3 regions of the Mucilaginibacter sp. P2_D11 genome follow, and region 3 is predicted to be linked to each of the others. Evidence: riboswitches for the same ligand, from Rfam matches in the RefSeq annotation. Region 3 holds a riboswitch; each other region holds the start of a gene.

Region 1 (4,171 bases), on a different contig from region 3:
GCGTAAGTATAGCGGCAATGCTGGGGTCGCCATGCTGCAGGGTGTCTTTTACGCGGCCATCAAAGGTGCCTATCGTTTGGGTATCGCTACCTAACAGCTCAGCAGTAAATTGGCCATCTGTTACCCTTCCGTTCGCTTCCGTCAAATAATCCCTGCTTAGGCCGGTAAAATAATGCAGCGAATCTATCACCTTGTTTACTAAAGCTTGTGGCGCGGCATCGCCCAAATGAAGAAAACGAGTATAAGTACCCTGCCCGAAGGCTGCTGCACGGCTCATCAATTGCTCGTCGGTAAGGCTATCCAGGCGGGCATCTAACTTATGATGGTAGCGGGCTGTAACCGCATATGTTGGCAGGTAGTAAGCATAAGGCGTTTCGTTACCCTCGTTAAAACTAATCAACTGGTAATTAAGCGCCGGCGAAATAAGCGTTATGCCGGAAAGCTTTACCCCGCCGTTGGCCTGCAGGTTTTCGGCCAGGCCCACAGCGCGTAGTCCGCCGTAACTTTCTCCGGCCAAAAAAACCGCATCGTTTTCCCTGCCGTTATCTGCCAGGTAGGCGCGTATGAATTCGGCGATGGAACCGATATCTTCTTTATAGCCATAAAACTTGCGGGCATCGGTACCGTGGGCAGCACGGCTGTAGCCGGTACCAACAGGATCTATAAATACCAGGTCGGTAAAACCAAGCCAGGTATTGCTGTTGTCTTCAACCCTGCCATTGCCGCCGACGCGCACCGGCCCAAACGAACCCATATGCAACCATAGTGCAGATGAACCGGGCCCGCCGTTAAACACAAAGGTAACGGGGCGCTTTGCAGCACTAATGTTATTATCAAGGCTGTAGGCCACGTAAAAAACATTAGCCGCAGCCCGGCCTTTCGACTGCCCTATACCCAGATAACCTGCTTTTGCCCTATAAGCCAACGTTTTGCCATTTAAGGCTATGGTATGCGAAGTTACCGCAGTGCTAAAGGCCGCAGGCCCCGCTGCAACATCTTCAGACGGGCGATGGGCAAATTCAGACCACGAAGTAGAAAGTAAAGCAATAGTGCCGGCCAGCAAAATAGTGGCAATAAAACGCAGATTGATTGTAACAGTAAAAGAAGAAGGTAACATGGGAGGCAAATAATAATTTTAATAAACAGCGGTTGTTTTTGCTTGGGGGTTAGCAACAACAGCTGCACATACCCATCTGAGGCATGGGCATTCGCATTAAAAATTGATTATTTAAACCTTGGGTTATCATTATAAAACACAGTACCGCTATATGCGGGTGCTGCAAATGTAATGGTAAATTTCGTTTCCTCAAATTTTTTCTATAATTTCTATGGGATTAATAGAATTTATTTACATTTGCATCGAAACGTTCTTTTAAACTTATCCAGAAAGACCGAGGGAATGGCCCTATGACGTCTTGGCAACCTATTATTTAAGGTGCTAATTCCAACTCCTGCCAAAACAGGAGAAAGATAAGAGTGCAAGTTTTCAACTTGTTAAGCGGTAAATCTCACCTCGCTTTCTGGCCTGTTTAAATCAAAATTTAATTAAATTACCATGAAAGTTTACCTCGACAACGCCGCTACCACCCCACTTGATAAAGAAGTGTTTGAAGCCATGACGCCGTATCTGCTCAATCATTTCGGCAACCCGTCGTCGCATCATCAGCACGGTCGCGAAGCAAAGCAAGCTATTGAAAGCTGCCGCAGTACCATTGCCGGTTTGCTCAATGCCTCGCCCAGCGAAATCATTTTCACATCGGGCGGCACGGAAGCCGATAATACTGCCATACTAACGGCGGTGCGCAACGCCGGCGTAAAGCATGTAATTACCACAAGGTTCGAGCATCATGCTGTGTTAAGTTTGCTGGAGCACCTCGAAAAAACCGGCGAAATATCCTTAAGCTTCATCGCTCATGACGAAAAAGGGAACCTGGATCTTAGTCATTTAGCATATTTACTAAGCACCAACCCGCACAGCCTGGTATCGGTAATGCACGCCAACAACGAAATTGGCAACCTTAACGATATTGAACAGATAGGCAACATCTGCGAAAAGTACGATGCGCTTTTCCACACCGATACGGTACAAACCATGGGCCATTATCGGCACGATGTAAGCAAGCTTAAGGTTCATTTCCTGGCTGCCTCTGCCCACAAATTCCACGGGCCAAAAGGTATAGGCTTTTTATATTGCCGGCAGAGCCTAAGGCCGGCCAAATTGCTGCACGGCGGCGGGCAGGAAAGAGCGTTGCGTGCAGGCACAGAAAACATCCCCGGTATAATCGGCCTTACCAAAGCATTGCAACTGGCCTATGCCGATATAGACGGGCACGGGCAATACATACAGCAATTAAAAGACCATCTGATTGCCGGGCTTACCCAAACGCTGCCGGGCGTACGCTTCAACGGAAATTCGGCCATTGCGGATAAAAGCTTATACACCGTGCTCAGCATCAATGTACCATCGTTAAACCCCGACCTGCTGCGATGTTTGGACGAGTATGGCATATCTGTATCGGGCGGGAGCGCCTGCAGCAGTGGCTCATCGTCGCACGTGCTTAGTGCGCTTGGCGTTGACGCAGGTAGAGATACCATCCGATTCTCTTTTAGCAAATTCAACACCCCGGAAGAGATAAATTATGCCGCCGGTAAACTTGCGGCTATTTATCAGTTGATTGCGGCATAATTGCGCAAAGGCAGCCGGTCCCGTTTCCTGTCAGTTTTTTATTGATAAGAATAGGGGCATGGCAAAAACATATAAGGGTTCTTCTTAATACGCAGCAAAAACAAGGTGGAGTGGCCGAGTGGTTAGGCGGGAGCCTGCAAAACTCCTTACGATGGTTCGAACCCATCCTCACACCTCCCATAATTAAAAAATGAAATTAAGCTATTTATATATCTTGTTGGCCGCCCTTTTTATATGCTCTGCGGCCACTGCGCGTGGTTGCGTGCCCGATACGCCTGCAAGGGTACTGGTGGTGATTGCGCACCCCGATGATGAGAGCGAAATGGCCGTTACCCTATACAAAATAGCTAAAGAACACCACGGCCTGGTAGATATTGCGGTTATCACCAATGGCGAGGCGGGTTATAAATACTCCACCCTTGCCGAGGCTTATTATAACATAAGCCTTACCAATGAACAGGTAGGCCGCCGAAAGCTGCCCGCCATCCGAAAACAGGAACTTAAAAACGCAGGGCGCATTATTGGCGTCCATCGTTACTATTTCCTAAACCAGCCCGATGCACATTTTACCCTGAACGAACGGGAACCAATAGACACCAGTTGGAACGTGCCCTACGTGAAAAAGGCCTTGCTTACTGTCCTCAACAAAAATCGTTACGATATTGTGCTTACCCTTTTGCCCGTGGCCCAAACGCACGGTGCGCATAAAGCTGCTACCCTACTGGCATTGGAAGTTGTTAACAGCCTCCCCGCCGACAACAGGCCGGTAGTATTGGCGGTAGCTACCCGCGATAAAGGTAATGCAATGCCCGGTTTCGGTAACGATTACAAGTACCCTCTGTGCCATACAACTGCCGACACCCCCAGCTTTTTTATCGACCGCACGCAATGTTTCAGCTACATGAACCGGGTGAACTATAAGGTAATTGCTAACTGGGAAATTGCCGAACATAAATCTCAGGGCTACACCCAAATGACGATGAACGTTGGCGACCTGGAGGAGTTTTGGAGTTTTACCCTAAATACCCCAGCCGGCCTTGATTGGTGCAGGGGCTTGTTCGATATCTTAAAAACTCCGCCACCGGCGTTGGCTAAAACTACCTATTGACATTTGCGGGCATCTCCAAACGCAGCCTGGAAAATGAGTTATTTCATCAGTTCCCGCTGGATGTTGAACAGGAATTCGAAGAGGTTCATCTCGGTAGGTATCTGTAATTTTTTGCGCAGGCGATAGCGGCTTACCTCCACTCCACGTACAGATATCGCCATCAGTTGGGCTATCTCCTTGCTCGACAAGTTCATGATGAGGTAGGCGCAAAGCTTCAGTTCCTGTTGATTGATGGTGCTGTAGCGATCCTTAAGCAAGGATAAGAAGCCCGCATGCACCCTATCGAAGTGAATGGAGAATTGCTCCCATTGTTCGTTCAGCTTATCTTCTTCGGTAAGCATGCGCTGTATCTTTTTGATTTCGGCCACCTCCACGGT
Region 2 (4,171 bases), on a different contig from region 3:
CATAGAAAACTTGGTTATACCGCAGGGCAATAGCCGCTACTTGCTGCCCGATGGCAGCGAGCGTTTCCTGGTAAACGAACAAATATTATTGGAATACACCCAGGTACTCGGCGGGAAGCTATTCGAGCCGATAAAAACCACCAACGTACAAAACCTGCGATGCATGACCACCTGGTGCGTAAGGAAAAATGATGCAGGTGATGCACATATCCTATAGCGCTCGATACATAATATAGGTGTCTACCAAACCTAATTGCTGATGCCGAAAACCGTTTGGCGTTGTTCCGATGATGGAAAACCCCTGTTTTTGCCAAAGCTTTACCGCCGTTGCATTGGTTGATACCACGAAGTTGAACTGGATACCCACGTACCCCGCTTCCGTGGCCGTGTCTACAGAATGCCGGCAAAGCATGCCGCCTACGCCTTTTTCCCTTGCGCCGGGATGCACCATATAACCGCAATTGCCCGTATGGTTGCCCAGGCCAGGCTGGTTAGGCTTAAGGTAGTAAGTCCCCACAACCCGGCCATCCTCGATCGCTGCAAAAGTTTGCATATTGGGTGCAAGCCAGTATTCCATCATGCCGTCGCGTGTGGTTTCGGGGTCGAATGCGTAGGTATCGCCGGATTGTATTACTGTCGAGAATATTTCCCAGATGCCATCGTAATCTGCCGGGATGGCTTTCCTTATTTCTATTGCCATGGTTTGGTGTGTTACCGATGCTTCAAATTTGGGGTATTGCCGGCTTTAAATCAAGTTTGGCGAGGCAAACCATAAAAAAGCGACAGGCTCCCCAGCCCGTCGCTTTCTGAAAACTAAATTATCCACTTTTTATTTGACGCCGCGGGTAGATTCGAACTACCGTTGAAGGTTTTGCAGACCTATGCCTATCCTCTCGGCCACGCGACTTTATGCTTTTCCTGTTATTTATTCGGCTGTGGTGTTAAGCGTAAGTAGGGTTTCACCTCTACAAAGCCCTTGGGGAACTTGGCGGGGATATCCTCTGTTTTGATGGATGGCAGCACCACTACCTGCTCGCCATCTTTCCAATCGGCCGGGGTGGCTACGCTGTGGTAAGCAGTAAGCTGCAGCGAATCGATCACGCGCAGTATCTCCTGGAAGTTGCGGCCGGTTGATGCGGGGTAGCTGATGATCAGTTTTATCTTTTTATCGGGGCCGATGATGAACAACGAGCGCACGGTAGCCGTAAGCGATGCGTTGGGGTGTATCATGTCATAAGCGAGGGATATCTCGCGGCTTTCGTCGCCAATAATTGGGAAGGTCACTTCCACGCCCTGGGTTTCGTTGATATCGTTTATCCACCCCTTGTGCGATTCGGTGTTATCCGTGCTCAGCGCAATAACTTTTACGTTACGTTTCTCAAACTCATCTTTAAGAGATGCTGTTTTGCCTAGTTCGGTGGTGCAAACAGGGGTGTAATCTGCAGGGTGGGAGAATAATACGCCCCAGCTATCGCCCAGGTATTCGTAAAAATCAATGTCGCCAAGGGATGTTTGTGCTTTAAAGTTTGGGGCCTCATCGCCAATTCGTAAGCTCATAGTTGTAAGTTTTAATTTTAATATTTTTTATAGCAATATTACGCTATCGGTTAATCAATAGTAAAAACTTATCCAATAAAATTTGAGGAAGAAAGGGGAGCCGCCGGCAGATAACGGCATCATTACGAACGCCGTTTGTCTTTTAAATCAGCTTATCTGTCTCCGCATTGGCGGAGCAGGAATTAGCACCTTACACCAGGCGCGAAGCCGGTACAGGTTGCTAAGACATCATAGGGCCTTTCCCTCTGTCTTTCTGGATAAGTATTTTTAAAGAACGATTATATCACAAAAGTAGCTATAAAAACTACAATTCCTATAGATTTTGTTATTTATCTCGGGTGAATCTGTAACTAACTGAAAATCAAAACATAAAATGACTTATATTGTATCAAGCCCACACGTTATGAAAACTGCGCTACCACTTCATCAACATTATAAACCGGGTTGGCACCGCGCTGGGTAGTTCGGCTATGATATGCGTTTAATTTTCATCGAACGTATAGTTAGCGATTCGCCAATTTCTAAACCACCCGTATCACTTAGCTCAACGCCGGTCATAGCTTCTGACTCTGGGAATATAGCAAGGTCATCAACGAACTCTCTCATGGTAACTTGCTTTTCACCATTAATGTCAAATCGCCGGGCAAATAAATCTTCTACAAATTTTTGGACCCTGTTACGCCTTCGTTTCATTTGTAAATGGCACCTGAGCTATTATCTTACGAAAACTGTGCTACCACCTCATCAACATTATAAACCGGGTTAGCGCCGCGCTGGGTGGTTACATAGGCACCTACCGCGCAGGATTTTTCAAGCAGGGCTTGCATGGGGGTGCCGTTAAGCAAGCCCGTAATAAACGTTGCCAGGAACGAATCGCCCGCCCCAACGGTATCCACCACGCAAACTTTGCAGCCGGGGTGCTCGTAATATTGGTAATCGTTCCAAATGATGGCACCATGCTCGCCGCGGGTTACGCAAATGATTTTAGTGTGGAACTTGCTTTGGAACTCCTCTATCTTTTGTTTCAGGTCGCCGCTGCTGCCGTGTATAAGCAACTCGGCTTCTTCTTCGTTCATTTTGATTACGTCGGCACGGGCAGCCAGCGTTTCGATGGTGTTCATGGTAAAATGCGGCGGGCGCAGGTTCACATCGAATATTTTAAGCGCGTCGCTCTCATCAAGCACGTTGAGCAGGGTTTCGAAAGAAGCTTGCTCGCGGCAGGCCAGGCTGCCAAAAACGATGGCGCCTACTTTTTTAGATGTAGCTTCTAAAGGTTCGGTAAAGCCTATATTATCCCAGGATACAGGTTGCGGGATAATGTACGTGGCGGTGTTATTTTCATCCAGCTGTACAGTTACTTCACAGGTAGGCAGCTTTTCGTCGCGCTGTATCAAATCGCTGAAAAGGCCATTCTCCTGAAGGAAGCCCGTTAGCTCATTGCCCGAGGCATCGGTGCCTACGCTGCTGGCAAACCATACATTGTTGCCTTGCTGCACCAGGTGGCGTGCTACGTTCATAGGAGCACCGCCCGCTTTTTTAACATCGCCAAAGGCATCCCATAAAACTTCGCCGTAGCACAAGATTTGTTTGTTCATAAATTGATTGAGGGCTGAAAGATGAAAGCATAAAGCTAAAATATTTTTTGACACGATTTAGCGATTGAAGGATTTGACGGGATTTTTTTAATTGCCTGAACCATGATTTGCTTGATTACCGGATTATGGGACTATTCCGATTGCGAAATTTTATCGGGGTATCCCTTAAACAAGCAAATCATGGTTCAGAAAAAGGACAGCTGGATTGATTTTAATCCTGTCAATCCTTAAATCCTTTAATCGTGTTATCTTTTAATCATGGTTCGGAAGCGTTATATTAGTTGAATGAAAAAGCAAATTCTCTTCTCTTTTCTCCTGCTTCTGTGTTCCTGCTTCGCTATAGCGCAAAATAAAGATAAGCAAGCCATCGCCAAACTAATGGCCGACCAGCAAACCGCCTGGAGCAAAGGCGACCTGGAGGGCTTTATGCAAGGCTACTGGAAGTCTGATTCATTAATGTTCATTGGCAAGCGTGGCCCGGCTTACGGCTGGCAGGTTACGCTGGATAACTATAAAAAGGGCTACCCCGATAAAGCTGCAATGGGCGAGCTTACCTTTAGGCTGGATAAGATAGAGCTGCTGGGTAAGAACGATGCCTTTGTAATGGGTGCCTGGAGCCTCAAACGAGAGAAAGACGCACCCGGTGGGTATTTTACGTTATGGTTCAGGAAGATTGATGGTCAGTGGAAGATTGTGTGTGACCATACGAGTTGATAAAGATGGCGATCATTCAATAATACCGACAGTATGCTGCACCTGATTTTCGATAGCTGGATAGCTAGCCTCTTTAGGCTTATAGGTGTTTGCGTGCTTTTTACATTGGGATACTTCAAGCAAATAATCCGCCCGGGGGCTAAAGCTTATTCTTTCAGGAGTATTTACTATATGGAGTATGACAAGGAGGATGAATTCAAAAAAGGCATGGAGCGGGCAGGACAGCAAATGGCAGGGTTGATGTTCGTTCTGTTGCTATTGGCAATTTATGCGCTAATTTGATTGAGGGAAAAGCAGGTTTGTTA
Region 3 (4,171 bases):
TAATTCTTAAGTTGGCTTACGTCTACCTGGCGGCCAAACCATGTAAATTGCAGCATGGTGCTGGTAGCACGCCTGCCGTATGCGCCAGGCAGGTTATCGGCATCATCTTTAATATAATTGGCGATGGTAGTAATGGTTAGTTTTGAATTGGGGCGGAAGGTAGTGTTCAGCAAGAACGAATTCCTGCCCTGCGAAGAATTGGGCACCACGCCGGTTTGGTGCAGGTTGTTGTAAGATAAACGGTAATCGAATTTATCGCTGCTGCCTGCTAAAGCAACACCGTTGTTGAGCGTAACGCCTGTTCTAAAGAAATCGCGCACGTTGTTTGGATGTGCTACGAAAGGTGCAGGCTGCCCGTTTGAGAAGAATTGCGGAATTAACTGGCCGTTCAATGCCGGGCCCCAGCTTTCGTCTACACCGTCGTTTACGCCTGCACCAGCGCCGTTAACGTAGCTGAATTTGCCGTTTGAGCCTTGCCCGAAGTCGTTCTGATAATCGGGGAATACCTTGAGGGTAGCAAAAGAGGTGTTTGAATTGAGGGTAATACCTGCTCCCTTGGCACCTTTGCCGGTTTTGGTTTTGATGAGGATAACGCCCGCCGCAGCACGGTAACCGTAAAGGGCCGCTGCGTTTGGCCCTTTCAGCACGCTGATAGATTCGATATCTTCTGAATTCAAATCGGAAATAGCATTGGCAAAATCCCTTGAACCATTCGTGCCCTGGAACTGGGAGTTATCTACAATAACGCCATCTACTACAAACAGTGGTTGATTATTGCCCGATACCGATGTTTCGCCACGGATAACGATACGGGATGAGCCCATATCCCCCTGGCTGCCGGTAACGTTTACACCCGCTATTTTGCCCGATAAGGCATTGATGAGGTTGCTCTCTTTAGCCTCAGCAATGTCCCTCGACTTAAGTCCCTGCACCGCATAGCCCAGTGATTTTTTATCTTTCGAGATGTTTAGGGCCGTAACAACCACCTCGTTCAATGAATTGGGTGCTTCTTCCAACACTATCTTCAGTGGTTCACCGCTGTTGTTTACAGGAACTTCGATCGTATTGAAGCCGATATAAGAGATCCGCAATACATCATTGGCGTTTGCAGAGATGGTAAATTTACCCTGTACATCGGTTTGGGTGCCGGTTGTTGCACCTTTTACGCCGATGGTTACGCCGGGTAGGGGCTGCCCATCGGATTTGGCGGTTACCACGCCGCTTATTTTTACAGACTGGGCGTTTGCCTGCTGCAGGGTGAAGAATAGCAATACGATTGCCAGTAACGATTTGTAATTTTTAAACATGATTTGTTAATGAATGGGTCAAAAAAAATATCAATACGAATGCATGCAGCTCGCGCTATGGTTTACACAAAAGGTGTAATACCAGCGGGCTTGTTGACTTTGTAAAGAATGGAAAGCTGATTTTCTCCGGGGGCTTTAAAGCGGTGGCTTATGCCCGGAACCTTGCTGAAGGATTAGCAATAACAACACATAGAAGAGAGGTAGCTAGCCATCAGGCTGTTAAAATGTAAGGTGTGATTGGCAAACCAGAGACTTCGGTAAGGGCTGATAGTAGAGGTGTTCATATGATATCGATTATGTTAATTCTATTTAGGGATTAATTAAGGGCAACAATGGGTTTATTTACAAGGCCGTCAATGGCTTTCAGCATGCCGGCAAATTCCTGTGGATCGTATAAGCGGGTTAGGTAGGCTATCCGGCCGTCGCGGTCTATCACCACGTTGCGGGTTACACCGCTTTTTTTGTTGGCAAACCGCCCGAAGATATCAGCACCCGGATCCAATGCCAGCGGGTAGCTGATGTTCATTACTTTTTGAAAGGCGCTTACCTTTTCCAGGGGTTCGTCGCGGTCAACCCCTATCAGGATAACGCCTTTGTCTTTATAGGCCTGCCACACTTCTTTTTCCAAATGAGGCATTTCTTCCCGGCATACGCTGCACCAGCTTGCTGTAAACTGCAGGATAACGATTTTGCCCTTAAGCTGAGCTAGTGAAGTTTTTGTGCCGTCGGTAAGTCGCAGTTCAAAATCTGTAGGGGCAAGATCGCTGGTTTTAACGATGTAGCCGCGGTCGGCATCTGCCGCAGGGGCTGCCGGCGTTACAGATTGCGCCTCTGCAAAAAGTGCAGATAACAGCAGGATGCCTGTTAATAATAAGTATTTATTTTTCATGTGTTGATGTGTTGTGCCCCGAATAACAGCAAGAAGACGGAAAGAGGGAGGATGACGTAATGAACACCTTTTACAGGTATTGCAAATAATTTTGCGGACATTATCTTTTCTGCATTGCTGCAGACAGGAATTAGCACCTTTATACCTATGGCGTACAGGTTGCTAAGACATCATCGGGCCTTTCCCTCAGTCTTTCTTGATAATTATTAAGAACGATTACGATGCAAATATAGAATTAATTCTACTATCCCCATGGGCTTTATATAATTTAATTGTCATATCGTTTTTTTTTGTTGATCTGCGTTTGTGTTTTTGAGGTGTGAGGGCGGGATCGAACCGCCGTTTGAGGTTTTGCAGACCCCCGCCTAACCACTCGGCCACTCCACCATAGTAATTTAGGCGGCCACCGATTTCAGTTGAGTAGCCAGGTTTTCCACTACTTCATCAATCTCGGTTAACGTGTTTTTGTAACTGAACGAAAACCTGATGGTTTCCATGTCCGTTGCTATGCCTAAGCCTTTGAATACCGGGATTGATTGTGCCGTATAATCGGAACCGCCCGAAACGATAATATCGATATCGTCCAGGTGGTTGCTCAAAGGCAGCCCGCCCCAATCAGGGAAGCTGGCACTTAAGATTGTAGCGAGGTTCTCTTCGGGTTTGCCGCCGTTTATCCGCACACCCGGAACCAATGCCTGCAGTTTTGTGATCATCCTTATTTTTAGGGCCTTGATATAATTGATTTTATCCTCAATATCCCAGTAGGCTATTTCCAGAGCTTTTGCAAGCCCAACAATCGCCGCTACGTTTTCGGTACCTGTTTGCTGTTCCGGGCTGTTGCCGTAAACGAGTTTGCTAATGCGCTTGCCGCTGCGGTTAACTAAAAACCCTGCTCCGAGTGGCCCATGGAATTTATTTGCCGACGCCGATGCAAAATCGAGCTTCAACCTTTCGGGATAAAGGGCATAGTTGCCAAGGGTTTGTATCGTGTCTGAATGGACGGTAGCGCCATAGCTGTGTCCGAGTTCGGCAATGTCTGCTATCGGGTTAACCAACCCGGTAATGGCATTGGCGTGTATTACCGATACCAGGTTGCGCGTATTGGTACGCAACAGGTATTCGAGGTGGTTAAGGTCGGGCCGGCCAATCCTGTCTGTATTCAAATAACTTATCCTTGCGTTATGTTTCTTTTGCAGCACGCCCATGGTTTGCAAAATAGCGCCGTGCTCAAAAGGCGTGGTAATGATATGATCTATGCCTTGCCCGGCAACGGCGGTAGCCAGTGCCATGTTGTTTGCTTCGGTACCGTTTGATGTAAAAACGATTGTTTCCGCAGGCACTTTCAATAACGCCGCTATTATACTCCGGCTATTTTCTATAGCCTCTTTGGCTTTTCGACCGTATGCATTGTTTGCGCTTGCATTGCCAAAGTGTTCTAATATATAAGGCGCCATAGTGCTGAAAACATCCGGATGGATGGGAGTAGAGGATGCATTGTCGAGGTAAATACCCATAATACTGAAATAGAATAAAACGATGATATTATTTAAAAGCCGGGGCGGCTAAGCTTGATTTTTCAGCAACAACAATACAGGCGCAGTTTCATGGTAGCAGTTTAAAAAGCATCCTTGCGGACAAGGATGCTCTGGTTTAACCAACAATTAATAAAATCAGTAAATACTTATCGAGACAAAAGTAGAATTAATTCTATAATTCCCATAGAAATAGTAGAATATATTTTATATTTGCAGTGTAATGTTTTTTTGAAATTGTTTAAGTGTCTTGTAGCTCTTTAAAGAACTTTCTCTTCATTCAGGTTTATAATTGGTTGTAAAGAGTTCCTGCCCATCAGGAACTCTTTCCTTTTTAATGCGCCGACCAGAATTGGGAGCAGGATATTAGCAGCAATTAGGTCCACCGCAGGTTGTAAGTGGCCCGGAAGGAGAAGATAGGGCATCATTCTTATTACGAATCA

Evidence for each region. Region 3 has a riboswitch for S-adenosylmethionine ahead of AC1DXC_RS22315 (TlpA disulfide reductase family protein). Riboswitches for the same ligand answer to the same signal wherever they lie in the genome.
Region 1: it holds a riboswitch for S-adenosylmethionine, as region 3 does, so the genes downstream of both, AC1DXC_RS05735 (cysteine desulfurase family protein) here and AC1DXC_RS22315 (TlpA disulfide reductase family protein) in region 3, are expected to answer to the same signal.
Region 2: it holds a riboswitch for S-adenosylmethionine, as region 3 does, so the genes downstream of both, AC1DXC_RS19035 (peroxiredoxin) here and AC1DXC_RS22315 (TlpA disulfide reductase family protein) in region 3, are expected to answer to the same signal.

The regions. Positions count from the first base shown of each region.
Region 1 is NZ_JBFUEA010000003.1:206,697-210,867, reverse strand. It holds gene AC1DXC_RS05740 (S10 family peptidase) at 1-1,117, opposite strand, end outside; SAM riboswitch class I at 1,376-1,477, shown strand; gene AC1DXC_RS05735 (cysteine desulfurase family protein) at 1,556-2,686, shown strand; tRNA gene AC1DXC_RS05730 (tRNA-Cys) at 2,791-2,862, shown strand; gene AC1DXC_RS05725 (PIG-L family deacetylase) at 2,877-3,794, shown strand; gene AC1DXC_RS05720 (triple tyrosine motif-containing protein) at 3,833-4,171, opposite strand, start outside.
Region 2 is NZ_JBFUEA010000012.1:70,649-74,819, forward strand. It holds gene AC1DXC_RS19020 (class I SAM-dependent methyltransferase) at 1-217, shown strand, start outside; gene AC1DXC_RS19025 (N-acetyltransferase family protein) at 212-700, opposite strand; tRNA gene AC1DXC_RS19030 (tRNA-Cys) at 837-907, opposite strand; gene AC1DXC_RS19035 (peroxiredoxin) at 922-1,557, opposite strand; SAM riboswitch class I at 1,707-1,821, opposite strand; gene AC1DXC_RS19040 (hypothetical protein) at 2,026-2,250, opposite strand; gene AC1DXC_RS19045 (carbohydrate kinase family protein) at 2,277-3,152, opposite strand; gene AC1DXC_RS19050 (YybH family protein) at 3,438-3,866, shown strand; gene AC1DXC_RS19055 (hypothetical protein) at 3,900-4,148, shown strand.
Region 3 is NZ_JBFUEA010000016.1:51,221-55,391, reverse strand. It holds gene AC1DXC_RS22320 (SusC/RagA family TonB-linked outer membrane protein) at 1-1,307, opposite strand, end outside; gene AC1DXC_RS22315 (TlpA disulfide reductase family protein) at 1,624-2,196, opposite strand; SAM riboswitch class I at 2,294-2,402, opposite strand; tRNA gene AC1DXC_RS22310 (tRNA-Cys) at 2,512-2,583, opposite strand; gene AC1DXC_RS22305 (cysteine desulfurase family protein) at 2,592-3,710, opposite strand.